4 regions of the Mesorhizobium sp. WSM4816 genome follow, and region 1 is predicted to be linked to each of the others. Evidence: riboswitches for the same ligand, from Rfam matches in the RefSeq annotation. Region 1 holds a riboswitch; each other region holds the start of a gene.
The links. A riboswitch is a leader RNA that binds a small molecule or an ion and turns the genes downstream of it on or off. The one in region 1 is predicted to bind cobalamin.

Region 1 (3,186 bases):
CACCCTCTGCCGGCGAACCGAACGGGGCCGGAATTTCCTCCACCGCCGGGGCCGCAAAGCTCTCCTGATGGTAGTTGGCCATGTCGAAGCCGGCCGCCTCCAGCATCTGCCGCACGGCGCGCATGAACGGGTCGGGGCCGCAGCAGAAAATTTCGCGCTCGCGAAAATCGGGGGCCAGCAGCGGCAGCCGTATCGCGTCGATCCGGCCCATATGGCCGAACCAGCCCTCACGGCTGGACCGCTCCTCGATCATGAAGCCGAGCGTCAGGCCCGGCATGCGGCTGCCGAGCAGCTCGAGCTCCTTGCGGAAGATGATCTCCTCGGGCTTTCGCGCGCAGTTGACGAAGCCGACATCTGTCCATGGCGCGCAGTCGTTCAGCCAGCGCAGCATCGACATCATCGGCGTCACGCCTGAGCCGGCCGAAATGAACAGATACTTGGCCGCTGGATGGCTGTGCAGCGAAAAGTCGCCCGCCGGCCCATAGGCCTTCACGTGAACGCCGGGTTTCAGATTGTCGAACATCCAGCGGGTGCCGAGGCTGCCGGCCTGCGCTTTCACCGTCACCGCGATCGAGAACGGCCTCGACGGCGAGGACGACAGCGTATAGGTCCGCATCATCGGGCCCTCGGTGGTCGGCAGTTCCAGCGTCACGAACTGCCCCGGTCTGTAGCGGAACCAGGTCTGGTTGTCAGAGCGGAAGGTGAAGGTCTTCACGTCAGGCGCCTCGTCGCTGACGCCGATGACTTCCAGCACCTGGAGCCTGTCGTTCCAGGGCGCCATCTCGTCGAGATGGCGGTAAAGGCCAAGGTCCGTCATCGCATTCATCCCCTTGACCTCGTTCAGGCGACGCTGCGCAGCGCCGGCCGCCCGGCCTCGGCAAGGCGCGGCCCGATGAAGGAGGCGTACCATTCGACGAACTGGATGACGCCGCCCTCATGCAGTTCCGAATAGGGGCCGGGCTCATAGGCCTTCGACAGGATACCGAAGGCGTTTTCCTCGACAATGCGACGGTCCTGGTCGTTGGTCTCGGTCCAGACATGGGTGAGTTCGGCGAGGTCGTAATCGACGCCTTCGACCGCGTCCTTGTGGACAAGCCATTTGGTGGTGACGGCCGTTTCCGTGGCACTAATCGGCAGCACGCGGAAGGTGACGGCATGATCGCCGAGGATATGGTTCCAACTCGTCGGATAGTGATAGAGCAGCAGCGAGCCGATACGGTCGGTCGAAACGCTGTCGGAAAGGTTCTTCTTCACCGCGCGTCTTCCCGTCATCGTATAGCTGACGGCGTCGCGCAGCAGCGGCGCGCGGGTGGCGCGATACTGCCCGGCCGGATCGATGCGGAACTTGCTCGGCAAACCCGCCGCCTCGCATTTCGCCCAGTGCGCGAGCATCTCTGGATCGCTGTCGGCGCCCTGCACGCCGGTCACGGTCGGCGCTTCCGGGAATGTCTTGCAGAGTTCCGGATGGTTGCCGGCGCAATGGTAGCACTCGCGGTTGTTCTCCCAGACGAGCTTCCAGTTGCCCTTCTCGACGATGGTCGATTCGAAGGCGATTTTTGCCTCGCGCAGCCGGTGCGGCAGGAGGTAAGGCTCGATCATGGCGCGCATCGGCGCGAAGTCGGCCGGCTCGTTGGCCAGGCAGATAAAGATGTAGCCGGCAACGCTTTCGCAAGCCACCGGCTTCAGGCTGAACTGGCTCTTGTCGAAGCCGTCTGCCATCTGGCGAGCAAACAACAGCCGGCCGTCCAGCTCGTAGGTCCACTGGTGATAGGGGCAGACCAGCTTCGCCGCAGTGCCCTTGTCGGCATTGCAGACACGGCTGCCGCGATGCCGGCAGGAATTGTGGAAGGCATTGATCTTGCCTTGCTGGTCGCGGACCAGCACGACCGGATAGTCGCCGATCTGGGCGGTGATATAGCTGCCAGCTTTTGGCAACTCGCAATCGTGGCCGATGAACAGCCAGTCGCGATACCAGATCAGCTCCATGTCGAGCTTGAAGAAATCTGGATCGGTGTAGAAGGGCTGCTCGAGCGAATAGCCTTGCCTGCGGCCGTGCAAGAGCCTCAGCATGTCGTTGCGCGCGTCCATGTCCTGTCCTCGTGTAAGGACTGAACTGGTGGTGATGGAGGGAGGACCGTTTGCACGCCGGCGACAGGGCCGGACGTGCATCGTCCACCTCTTGACCGCCCACCGCGATCAGTCGAGTCTGAAAATCTCGGGCTGGTTTCCGGGCTCTGGAGTGTCCTTGCGGACTCGTCGCGACACCTTCCCAGGCTTGTGGCCCAGTGGTCTCCCGTTGCGACTTGAACTCCACCACCGTTGCGGGGCAGCGCCGGGTTCTGACCGGCTTCCCAATTCTCCGCTTCGTCGTCACCAAGCGGCACCTGAGATGGCGTGATCTAATCATGCCGGCCGGCTGACTGCCGGCATGAAAGCGACATCGTATCCATGCGGCGCGACACCGCCGGCGAAACCTGCAGGTTTATATCTACAGGGCTGAAACCCACTTTGTCGGCGGCCATTGTCGGCTGCCGTGACATCGAATCCGACCCGCGGCGGAGACCAGGAAGGTTAACAGTTTACAAAAGTGACTATTAGCCGCTTCTAAAATCGAACCGAACGGTTCGTTTCTGTTGACAATGCGTACAGCATGCTGTGAACGCAAATCCGCCAATCCGTCAATTCATGAATGGCTAATTTTGAATAAGATATTGAAAACGAAACATAAAACCATGGTAGTAGATGCCTCTGGTACAATTTCAAGGTGTAGATTCTTGGTCCACACGGAACAACTTCGTGATTGGAATCCGCCGAATGGCCTTCCCACATCGGGGCTGTCCGAACGACGCGCGCATCCTCCCAAGACACGCCGCTAGACGGACTGAAGACTAAGATACTGGAGTACTAAAATGAAAAAGATCGCTCTTGCTGCCGTCGCCGCTCTGGCCATCACCGGCAGCGCCTTTGCCGGCAGCGACCATTATGGGTCCAAAGCCGCCAACCAGCCGGCCGTCGCGGTCGACAGCTCGTATACGGCCTCTGTCCAGACGCCGGCTCACGCTGAAAAGCAGCCCGTTGGCCAGGGCGCCGACCGCAACCTTTTCGGCAACAATTAACAGCTGGTCCCAAACAGCAAAGTGGCGGTCCGCCGCTCGGGATCTGAGGAACTCAGGAGTATTTGAAATG
Region 2 (3,186 bases), on a different contig from region 1:
CAGCAGCGTGTTGGCCAGATAGATCGGATTGCGGCTGACGGCGAAGGGGCCCGATGTAACCAGATGGTCCGGCACGGCGTTCGGGTGGAGCGTCGTCTTTGCCCGGATCATGATGCGGATCGCCGTGAACCAGAGTGCGACGACGCCGAACAATGCCACCCAGCCGGCCGCGAACAGGATGTCGCCCAAAAGGCCGCTGATCCAGGGCAGCGGATAAAGCAAGCCAAGCGCGATGCTGACGGCGATGGCCGCGACATAGATCAGCGGCGGCCACGGTATAAACCCCGGTTTTTGCTGTCCCGGTTTCTGTTGGCCCGGTTTCTGCTGATGGTCGGTCATTGTGCTCCTCCCTCCATCAAAGTGCCGTCGGCCTTGGCAGTGCAGGCGCCGGCGAGCTCGTCGAGATGCGCCTTCCATTCCGCAGCCTGGTCGTTGCGGTAGAGCCGATCAAGCGTGGCCTCGCCCTCGAGCGTATCGAGCATGCAGTCACAATAGCTGCTGCAGAACTCCGTGTCGCGCGATTGCTCGCATGATGCCTGGCACTCTTTCAGGAAGGTGACCTGCCTGGTTTCGACCGCTGCCGGCATGACTTGCGAAATCAGCCAGACTGAGCCGATCAGCACCGGCTGGTGGATCAGATAGAAGGCGAGGCTGTGCCGGCCGATAAAGACCAGCGGATTGGTCCAGCGGCCGGGCGTCAGGCCCGCCAGCCGCGTCAGCATGCCGGAGGCGAAGGCAAGCTTTGCCGCTGCGATGCCGGCAAGCACAGCGCCGAACCATGGAAACAGCGGGACATAATCGTTGGAGCGCGGGTTGGTTGCCGACAGGCCGACCCACCACAGGGCCGGATGATCGAAGATCTCGGACCTGAGGTAGAGCGGCGCGGTGATGACGAAAGCTGCGACAACCAGCGTCAGCAGCGCCGGCAGCCGCAGAAACGCCAGGCCGAGCAGGCTGGCGAGCGCGATCTCGTGCAGGATGCCGAAGAAGATGAAACTGTCGGGTGTGGCAAGCCTGGTGGCGGCCGATATGGCGAGCGCCGCCCCGCCGACCATGGCGAAGCGTTTCCAGAAGCCGTTCCAGCGGATTTGCTTGCCATGGGCGAGGAACAGGCTGACGCCGACCAGGAACAGGAAGGTCGAAGCGATGCAGCGCGCGTAGAATTTCCACCAGCCAAAGGCGGTCAGGCCGGGATCGGTGTAGCCGAAGAATTCGAGATCCCAGGTGAAATGGTAGCTCGCCATGGCAAGCAAAGCGATGCCGCGGGCGGCGTCGATAGCGACGATGCGCCTGGATCGGTCCTGAACGGCCGGCGTAGGAATGGTCATGGTCTCGCAATTCTGATTCAGTGCTGCAAGACGACTATCATGGTTGCCCCGGACAAAAGAAGACAGGGCCCATTGATGCCCAGGGCTTAGGCTAAAGCGCCGTATGCCGCTCGCAGCCAGTGGTCGAGGCCGGCGCCGCCCCTCATAGCCCTGCCGGGCGTTTCTCCCCGTAAACGGGGCGAAAGAGGCTGGCCGCAACGCCGGCTCCCTTCTTGCAACGCTGATGATTGGCGAGACCGCCGATGACAGCGCCCTCTCCCCGTTCTACGGGGAGAGGATGCCGGCAGGCAGGTGAGGGGCAGCGCGGACGATCGGCTTTCAACGTGTCAAGATCGCGGCGTCGAGGAACCAAGCTGGTCTGCCGGCACGGCGCATTCGCGCTGGTAGCTGGCGGAATTTGGTTTGCCGGGCGCGGCGATTCTGCCTATAGTCGCAGCCGTCGTCGGTTCCGTTTTGGAACCAAGAGGGAATGCGGTAGGGGCAAAATTCGCCCGATGCCGTGGCTGCCCCCGCAACTGTGTGCGGTAGTCCTCTCCATATGCCACTGAAGATTTTCTTCGGGAAGAGCTTCTTCGGGAAGGTGGGGAAGGGCGCTGATCCGCGAGCCAGGAGACCTGCCGGCGACAGGAGAACTGACTTCTATGCCCTCGGGTGGAGGGCGAAAGGACAAGACATGAATACCGCTTCCGTCTCGCTCGGCGCTTCCGTCTCCTCGCAGTCGCGCTTCGTGCAGTTGGCGCTTGCTGCATTTCTAGGCGTTTTCGTCATGGGTTTTGTCGGCTTCTCGCATATCGATGCGGTCCACAATGCCGCCCACGACTATCGCCATTCGATGGGCTTTCCCTGCCACTGACGAGGGGCTGACACCATGACACTGTTTCGCAACGTCGTGTTCATCGCGGCGATCGCAGGGCTTGTGGCCGGCGTCGTTCTCGCCTGCATGCAGGCCTACGCCACGGTGCCACTCATCCTCAAGGCGGAAGTCTACGAACAGGCCGGCGGTGGTCACACGCATGACCATGGTTTGTCGCCGGCCGCAGCAGGCAGTAATGCCATGAGCAGCGCCGTGCCGGCTGAAGCAGCCACCGCGGAAGAGGAAGGCTGGGCTCCGGCGGATGGCTTCGAGCGCTTCGCCTTTAACGTCGTTGCCAACGTCGTCACCGGCATCGGCTTTGCGCTGATCCTGGTCGCCGCTTCGGAGTTCGCCGGCGGCATCGGCAATTGGCGACAGGGCCTGTTCTGGGGCCTTGCCGGCTTTGCCGTGTTCACGCTGGCCCCGAACCTTGGCTTGCCGCCCGAACTGCCGGCGATGCCGGCGGCCGATCTCGCCCAGCGCCAGATCTGGTGGACGGCAACGGTGGTGGCGACCGCGGCCGGTCTCGGCCTGCTCGCCTTTCGCAAGTCATTGCCGCTGGCGGTGATTGCCGTGGCGTTGATCGTGGCGCCGCATATTGTCGGCGCGCCGCAGCCCGACAGTTTCGAATCGCCGATCCCGGAAGGCCTGCACCACCAGTTCGTGGTGGCGGTGACGCTGACCAATCTGGTGTTCTGGCTGGTGCTCGGCGCTGTCGTCGGCTTGTTGCGCGGCCGCTTGACCGGCACCGCAACCAGCCTGCGCGACAGCCTTGCCTGATCGCGCTGCTCCAGGCAGCAAGCTGACCCTGGTCGTCGGCGGTGCACGCTCGGGCAAGAGCGCGCATGCCGAAAGCCTGGTGACGGACTGTCCGGCGCCGTGGACCTATATCGCCACGGCGCAAGCCTATGACGACGAGATGCGCGAACGCGTCGCGCTGCACCGGGCGCGGCGCGGCGAGGGTTGGACGACCGTCGATGCGCCGCTAGATCTCGTCGGCGCGAT
Region 3 (3,186 bases), on a different contig from region 1:
ATTCCTCGAGACCAACGGCATCATCAAGGGCGCGATGAACCTCATCGACACAAGGCGCGCCGAGCTGCTCTACAGCAGCATGGGTCCGGCGATCGAGGCGTCCGGCGGCAGTGCCGGCAACACGGCGGCCGGCGTCGCCAGCTTCGGCGGCCGCGCCGCCTTCTTCGGCAAGGTCTCGAACGACACGCTCGGCGAAATCTACGCCCATGACATGCACGCGCAGGGCGTCGCCTTCGACACCAGGCCACTCAATGGCGAACCGCCGACGGCGCGCTCGATGATCTTCGTCACGCCGGACGGCGAGCGCTCGATGAACACCTATCTCGGCGCTTGCGTCGAGCTCGGTCCTGAGGATGTCGAAGCGGACAAGGCGTCTGGCGCCGCCGTCACCTATTTCGAGGGCTATCTGTGGGACCCGCCGCGCGCCAAGGAAGCGTTCCGGCAGACGGCGAAGCTCGCCCATGCAGCCGGGCGCGAAGTGTCGATGACATTGTCGGATTCGTTCTGCGTCGACCGCTACCGCGACGAGTTTCTGGAGCTGATGCGCTCGGGCACCGTCGACATCGTCTTTGCCAACAGCCACGAGATCAAGTCGCTCTACCAGACCGCCTCCTTCGACGAGGCGCTGGCCCAGATCCGCAGGGATTGCAAGATCGCCGCCGTCACCCGCTCGGAAAAGGGCTCGGTTATCGTGCGCGGCGACGAGACCGTCACCATCGATGCGACGAAAATCCGCGAGTTGGTCGATACGATCGGCGCCGGCGACCTCTATGCCGCCGGTTTCCTCTACGGCTACACGCAAGGGCGCAGCCTGCAGCATTGCGGCGATCTCGGATCGCTGGCGGCCGGGCTGGTGATCCAGCAGATCGGCCCCAGGCCGCGGCAGAATTTGCGCCGCGAGGCTGAACAGGCGGGGCTGTTGTAGGGCGGCATTTCCGCCACGTGCTGCCCACCTTCCCGTTTGCGGGCTGTCCAGACAAGCGCGGGTAAAGCGTCGCGTACCCGTCCGTAAAGGATGGCGGTTTTCTCCAAATTTCTGATTTCTTGAGGCTCAGGGACGGGCCAGTACTGCCGCCCGATCATCAATGGCCAACACGCGCCATTTTTGACGAAGGTCGTTTTGAGCCGGGATCGTACAATTGACAGATGCCCGAGCGAGCAGGCACAGCCTGCGCAAACCGGAGAGTGGCGCAAATGGCTCAGCTCTACCCGCGACCTGCGACTTGGGAACACGGCAGGTGAACGGTTCACGTAAACACATAAACATGTCTTTATACGGCATTGATAACAAAGGGAGCTACTGCGATTGTCGGCGCGTCGTGGTTCTCCGCACGGCGTTGCCGTAGCGGAGCTAAGAGGGAAGCCGGTGCAATCCGGCGCTGCCCCCGCAACTGTAAGCGGCGAGCCAACCCACCAATGTCACTGGGGCGAACTGACCCGGGAAGACGGGGCAGAGGCTGTGACCCGCGAGCCAGGAGACCTGCCACGGTGAACAACGTCCACGGGCGGGGTGTCTGGTGGCCGCGGCAGCTCGGTGTTCATGCCGGCCTGCTAGCGCCTTCCTTGTCCCCGCTCCAAGCATCGGGGTATGGAATGAATGTCTCCCAGCAAGTTCCCATAGCAACGCTTGGCATGCCGCGTATCGGTCGCCGGCGAGAACTGAAATTCGCGCTTGAAAGCTACTGGTCCGGAAAATCTTCTGCTGCCAACCTTCTCGCGACGGCGAAGGCACTCCGCGCCGCCAGCTGGAGCGAGCAGCACGATCGCGGCGTGTCGAAGATCCCGTCGAACGACTTCTCACTGTATGACCATGTGCTCGACACCGCAGCAATGCTCGGCGTCGTGCCAGCTCGTTACGGCTGGACGGGCGGCGAGGTCCCGCTCGACATTTACTTCGCGATGGCGCGCGGGACGCAAGGCGATACTGCGGGTTGTGGACACGCCGGTCACGGGCATGCAGTTCAGGGGCAGCGCGTAACCGCAATGGAAATGACCAAATGGTTCGACACGAACTACCACTACATCGTGCCGGAGCTGGGCGACGATCAGACATTCGCCCTCTCGTCGACGAAACCAGTCGATCACTTTCTGGAGGCAAAAGAGCTCGGCATCCATACACGCCCGGTCATCCTTGGACCGGTCACCTTCCTCAAGCTGGCAAAGTCTCCTGACCAGGGCTTCAATCCCATAGCGCTCCTACCGCGGCTGCTGCCCGTCTACGAGCAACTCCTGCGGAGGCTGGAGCTCTCGGGGGCCGACTGGGTGCAGATTGATGAGCCGGCGCTTGTGCTCGACCTTAGCCCGAACGAACGATCTGCCTTCGAATTCACGTACGGCCAGCTGTCGAAAGCCGCGCCCAAGTTGAAAATTATGCTGGCGACCTATTTCGGGCCGCTGGGAAACAATCTCGAGACCGCGCTTTCGCTGGGCCTGGCGGGCCTGCATCTCGACCTCGTGCGCGCTCCCGAGCAGTTGGAGACGGTTGGTCGGCTTGCACCGAAGGATCTGGTGCTCTCACTTGGCTTGATCGACGGCCGCAATGTCTGGCGCGCGAACCTGGCTGCCATTCTCGACCGCATCAAGCCGATCGTTGCCGGCTGGCCGCTGGATCGCGTCGAGATTGCGCCTTCCTGCTCGATGCTTCATGTGCCGATGGACCTGCGGATGGAGACCGCGCTCGATGTGGATGTCGGTTCGTGGCTGGCATTCGCCGCCTAGAAGAGTGAAGAGCTGCTTGTGCTGGCCCAAGCCTTATCCGAAGGCAGGGAGGCCGTAGCAGGCGCACTGAAAGCTTCTGCCGAGGCGGCCGCGGCGCGCGCAATGTCTGGAAAGGTCCATGATCCGCTCGTCCATCGGCGGGTTATCAGCATTGACGGCGCCATGAAGCAACGAAAGAGCGCATTTGCCAAGCGCTCGAGAATCCAGGCTGACACGCTCGGCCTGCCGCCGTTCCCGACGACGACGATCGGGTCCTTCCCGCAGACGCCCGAGGTGCGCAGGGCGCGCTCCGCTCATGCGAAGGGCCGGCTGAGCTATGTCGATTACCAGGCCTTCCTGAAGAAAGAGACCGAGGCGGCGGTCCGCTGGCAGGAAGAGATCGGGCTGGACGTGCTGGTACATGGCGAGTTCGAACGAAACGACATGGTCCAGCATTTCGGCGAGCAGCTGTCCGGCCTCGCCTTCACC
Region 4 (3,186 bases), on a different contig from region 1:
CTTCGAGCGGCTTTATGATCTGCCGCAGCGCGTGCTGCCGCCGGAAATACTTGCCCTGCCGGTGCCCTCCCCTGAGGATGCGCACCGCGAATTGCTGCGCATCTCCGCCCGCGCCCACGGCGTCGCGACAGCAGGCGACCTGCGCGACTATTTTCGCCTCTCTCCCGCTGACATCAAAGGCCGCATCGAGGAACTGGTCGACGCCGGCGACCTCTTGCCGGTGACCGTCGAAGGCTGGAGCAAACCCGCCTATCTTCACAAGGACGCTCGTTTTCCGCGCAAGATCGAGGCGCGCGCCTTGCTCGCTCCGTTCGATCCGGTTGTCTTCGAACGGACGCGTACGGAAAGACTGTTCGACTTCCGCTATCGCATCGAGATCTACACCCCTGCCGAAAAGCGCCAATACGGCTATTATGTGCTGCCGTTCCTGCTCGGCGAAAGGATCGTGGCGCGCATCGACCTTAAGGCCGACCGCCCGGCCGGCGTGCTGCGGGCCCATGCCGCCTATGCCGAACCCGGCGCGCCGCCGCAAACCGCCGCCGAACTTTTTGAGGAATTGAAGCTGATGCAGGGTTGGCTCGGCCTCGAACGCATCGAGGTGACGCCTGCGGGGGATCTGGGCCACGCGCTGGCGGAAGTCGCGGTTTCGTAAGGGATTGCCGATGTCGGCGCCGCCCCTCATTGCCCTGCCGGGCATTTCTCCCCGTATAGTGACGGGGAGAAAGGACGACTTGGTTTGGGATTTCGCCAATCTACAGCGTTGTAAGGCTGGGCGCCCAGGTGCGGCCGGCTTTCCTTCTCCCCGTCACTATACGGGGAGAAGGTGCCGGCAGGCGGATGAAGGGCAGCGCCGACTCGAAAATTGCCCCGCAGCGTTTCCCTCGCCGCGTCGTAGACGTGCGTTGACACAACTGCCTCCACAAGCCTAAATCCGGTTCAGACGGTCTCCTCTCGGCAAAGGGAGGAGCCAAGAGGGAATGCGGTGCGAAATCTCGATTTCAAATCCGCGGCTGTCCCCGCAACTGTAAGCGACGAGCCAAGGCCGATAACCACTGGGAAAATCCCGGGAAGGCGGCACCAAGGCGATGACCCGCGAGCCAGGAGACCTGCCGTCTAGCGACATAAAAATCCGATCGCCTGGCGGGTTTTCCGGGCAAGGAGCCTGATTTGGAACGCGACAGCAGTTTTTCGGCTGAGACAGCGGGCGTATTGTCCGGCGATGATGATGCTCTGGCCGACGTCACCGTGATCGTCTGCGCCTCCTGCCGTGACGAGACCGGCTCCGACGGCCATCCTCGCGCCGGCGAATTGTTGGCCGAAGACACGCGCCGCGCCGCCTCTGGCGAAAATATCCGTATCCGCAGCGTCGAATGCCTCGGCAACTGCAAGCGCCGCCTCAGCGCCGCTATCCTGCGCGACGGCTGCTGGAGCTATGTCTTCGGCGACCTGACCGCGACCAGCGGCGCCGATCTCATCACCGGCGCAAAACTGTTCGCCACCTCGACCGACGGCCTCATCCCATGGCGCGGCCGCCCCGATTGCCTGAAGCGCGGCCTCGTTGCCCGCATCCCTCCCCTCGACCTTTTGAAGGACCAGATATGACCACTTCCGTCTCCCGAGTGCCCTGCACCGTCGTCACCGGCTTCCTCGGCGCCGGCAAGACGACGCTGATCCGCCATCTGCTCGAAAACGCCGGCGGCAAGCGGCTGGCCATCATCGTCAACGAGTTCGGCGACATCGGCATTGACGGCGAGATTCTTAAGGGATGCGGCATCGACACCTGCCCTGAGGAAAACATCGTCGAACTGGCCAATGGCTGCATCTGCTGCACCGTCGCCGACGATTTCGTCCCGGCGCTCGACCAGATCCTGTCGCTGACGCCCAGGGTCGACCAGATCCTGATCGAAACCTCCGGGCTGGCGCTGCCCAAGCCGCTGGTCCAGGCCTTCCAGTGGCCGACGGTGAAGAGCCGGGTGACGGTTGACGGCGTCATTGCCGTGGTCGACGGACCGGCGCTGGCCGAAGGCCGCGTTGCCAACGACATGGACGCCCTGCAGGCGCAGCGCGCGCAGGACGAGACGCTCGACCACGACGATCCGGTCGAGGAGGTGTTCGAGGACCAGCTCGCCTGCGCCGACCTGATCATATTGTCGAAGAGCGACCTGATGGACGCCACCGGCTCGGCCCGCGCCAATGCCGTCATCCGCAAGCACGCCGCCCGCGCGGTGAAGATCGTGCCGGCCTCGCAGGGCAAGGTCGATCCCTCCGTGCTGCTCGGCCTCGGCCTTGCCGTCGAGGACGACATCGAGAACCGCAAGACCCACCACGATGACGAGCTCGATCACGAGCATGACGATTTCGACTCGTTCGTCATCGACATTCCGTCGATCGCCAATCCCGAAGAGCTGGCTTTGCGTGTCGCCACGGCGGCGGAAGAAGAAAACGTGCTGCGCGTAAAAGGCTTCGTCGAGGTCGGCGGCAAGCCGATGCGGCTGTTGCTGCAGGCAGTCGGGCCGCGCGTCAACCACTATTACGACCGCGCCTGGACCGCCGCCGACGATCGCCGCTCCCGCCTCGTCGTCATCGGCCTGAAAGGGCTGAACCGCCCGGCGATCGAGCGTATCCTCGCCGGCTGACCTCAGGCACGAGCCGCGATGCACATCCTCACCACCACATCCGCCTCGCTCGACGATCTTGCCGAGCCTGTCGATCTCAGGCAGACGCCTGCGGATGTCGTGGCGCTGTCCTTCACCGACAGCGATCTGGCCGGGCTGGCGGCGGCGTGGCAGGCGGACGCGGATCGCCTGCCGTCGATGCGGTTGGCCACCTTGCGCGATCTGCGCCATCCGATGTCTGTGGATCTGTGGATCGACAGCGTCGCCCGGCACGCCAGGGTTGTTCTGGTTCGCATCCTCGGCGGTTACGACTGGTGGCGCTACGGCTGCGATCAGCTCGCCTCGACCGCCCGCGCGCACGGCATAAAACTGGCGCTGCTGCCCGGCGAATGCCGCGACGAGGATTTGCGTCTGATCGAAGGCTCGACGCTGCCGCGCCAGGAGCTCGACGGCCTGCTTGGCTATTTCCGCGAAGGCGGCCCGGAGAATATGACGGCGCTGGTGCAGAGGCTGGCAAGTCTCGCCGGATCAGATGTGGCGGTCGCGGAGCCGGTTGTCGTGCCGAAGGCGG

Region 2: it holds a riboswitch for cobalamin, as region 1 does, so the genes downstream of both, AC0L3H_RS19700 (CbtB domain-containing protein) here and AC0L3H_RS04710 (aromatic ring-hydroxylating oxygenase subunit alpha) in region 1, are expected to answer to the same signal.
Region 3: it holds a riboswitch for cobalamin, as region 1 does, so the genes downstream of both, metE (5-methyltetrahydropteroyltriglutamate--homocysteine S-methyltransferase) here and AC0L3H_RS04710 (aromatic ring-hydroxylating oxygenase subunit alpha) in region 1, are expected to answer to the same signal.
Region 4: it holds a riboswitch for cobalamin, as region 1 does, so the genes downstream of both, AC0L3H_RS19520 (DUF1636 family protein) here and AC0L3H_RS04710 (aromatic ring-hydroxylating oxygenase subunit alpha) in region 1, are expected to answer to the same signal.

What each region holds. Positions count from the first base shown of each region.
Region 1 covers NZ_JBVVQR010000003.1:96,910-100,095, reverse strand. The annotation lists gene AC0L3H_RS04715 (FAD-binding oxidoreductase) at 1-817, opposite strand, end outside; gene AC0L3H_RS04710 (aromatic ring-hydroxylating oxygenase subunit alpha) at 841-2,088, opposite strand; cobalamin riboswitch at 2,202-2,403, opposite strand; gene AC0L3H_RS04705 (DUF680 domain-containing protein) at 2,910-3,116, shown strand; gene AC0L3H_RS04700 (DUF680 domain-containing protein) at 3,184-3,186, shown strand, end outside.
Region 2 covers NZ_JBVVQR010000018.1:85,766-88,951, forward strand. The annotation lists gene AC0L3H_RS19690 (methyltransferase family protein) at 1-339, opposite strand, end outside; gene AC0L3H_RS19695 (heparan-alpha-glucosaminide N-acetyltransferase) at 336-1,328, opposite strand; cobalamin riboswitch at 1,755-1,964, shown strand; gene AC0L3H_RS19700 (CbtB domain-containing protein) at 2,002-2,181, shown strand; gene AC0L3H_RS19705 (CbtA family protein) at 2,197-2,961, shown strand; gene cobU (bifunctional adenosylcobinamide kinase/adenosylcobinamide-phosphate guanylyltransferase) at 2,984-3,186, shown strand, end outside.
Region 3 covers NZ_JBVVQR010000015.1:131,343-134,528, forward strand. The annotation lists gene AC0L3H_RS17975 (adenosine kinase) at 1-925, shown strand, start outside; cobalamin riboswitch at 1,304-1,502, shown strand; partial or broken gene metE (5-methyltetrahydropteroyltriglutamate--homocysteine S-methyltransferase) at 1,618-3,186, shown strand, end outside.
Region 4 covers NZ_JBVVQR010000018.1:48,366-51,551, reverse strand. The annotation lists gene AC0L3H_RS19525 (winged helix-turn-helix domain-containing protein) at 1-652, shown strand, start outside; cobalamin riboswitch at 927-1,128, shown strand; gene AC0L3H_RS19520 (DUF1636 family protein) at 1,168-1,602, shown strand; gene cobW (cobalamin biosynthesis protein CobW) at 1,599-2,636, shown strand; gene AC0L3H_RS19510 (cobaltochelatase subunit CobN) at 2,655-3,186, shown strand, end outside.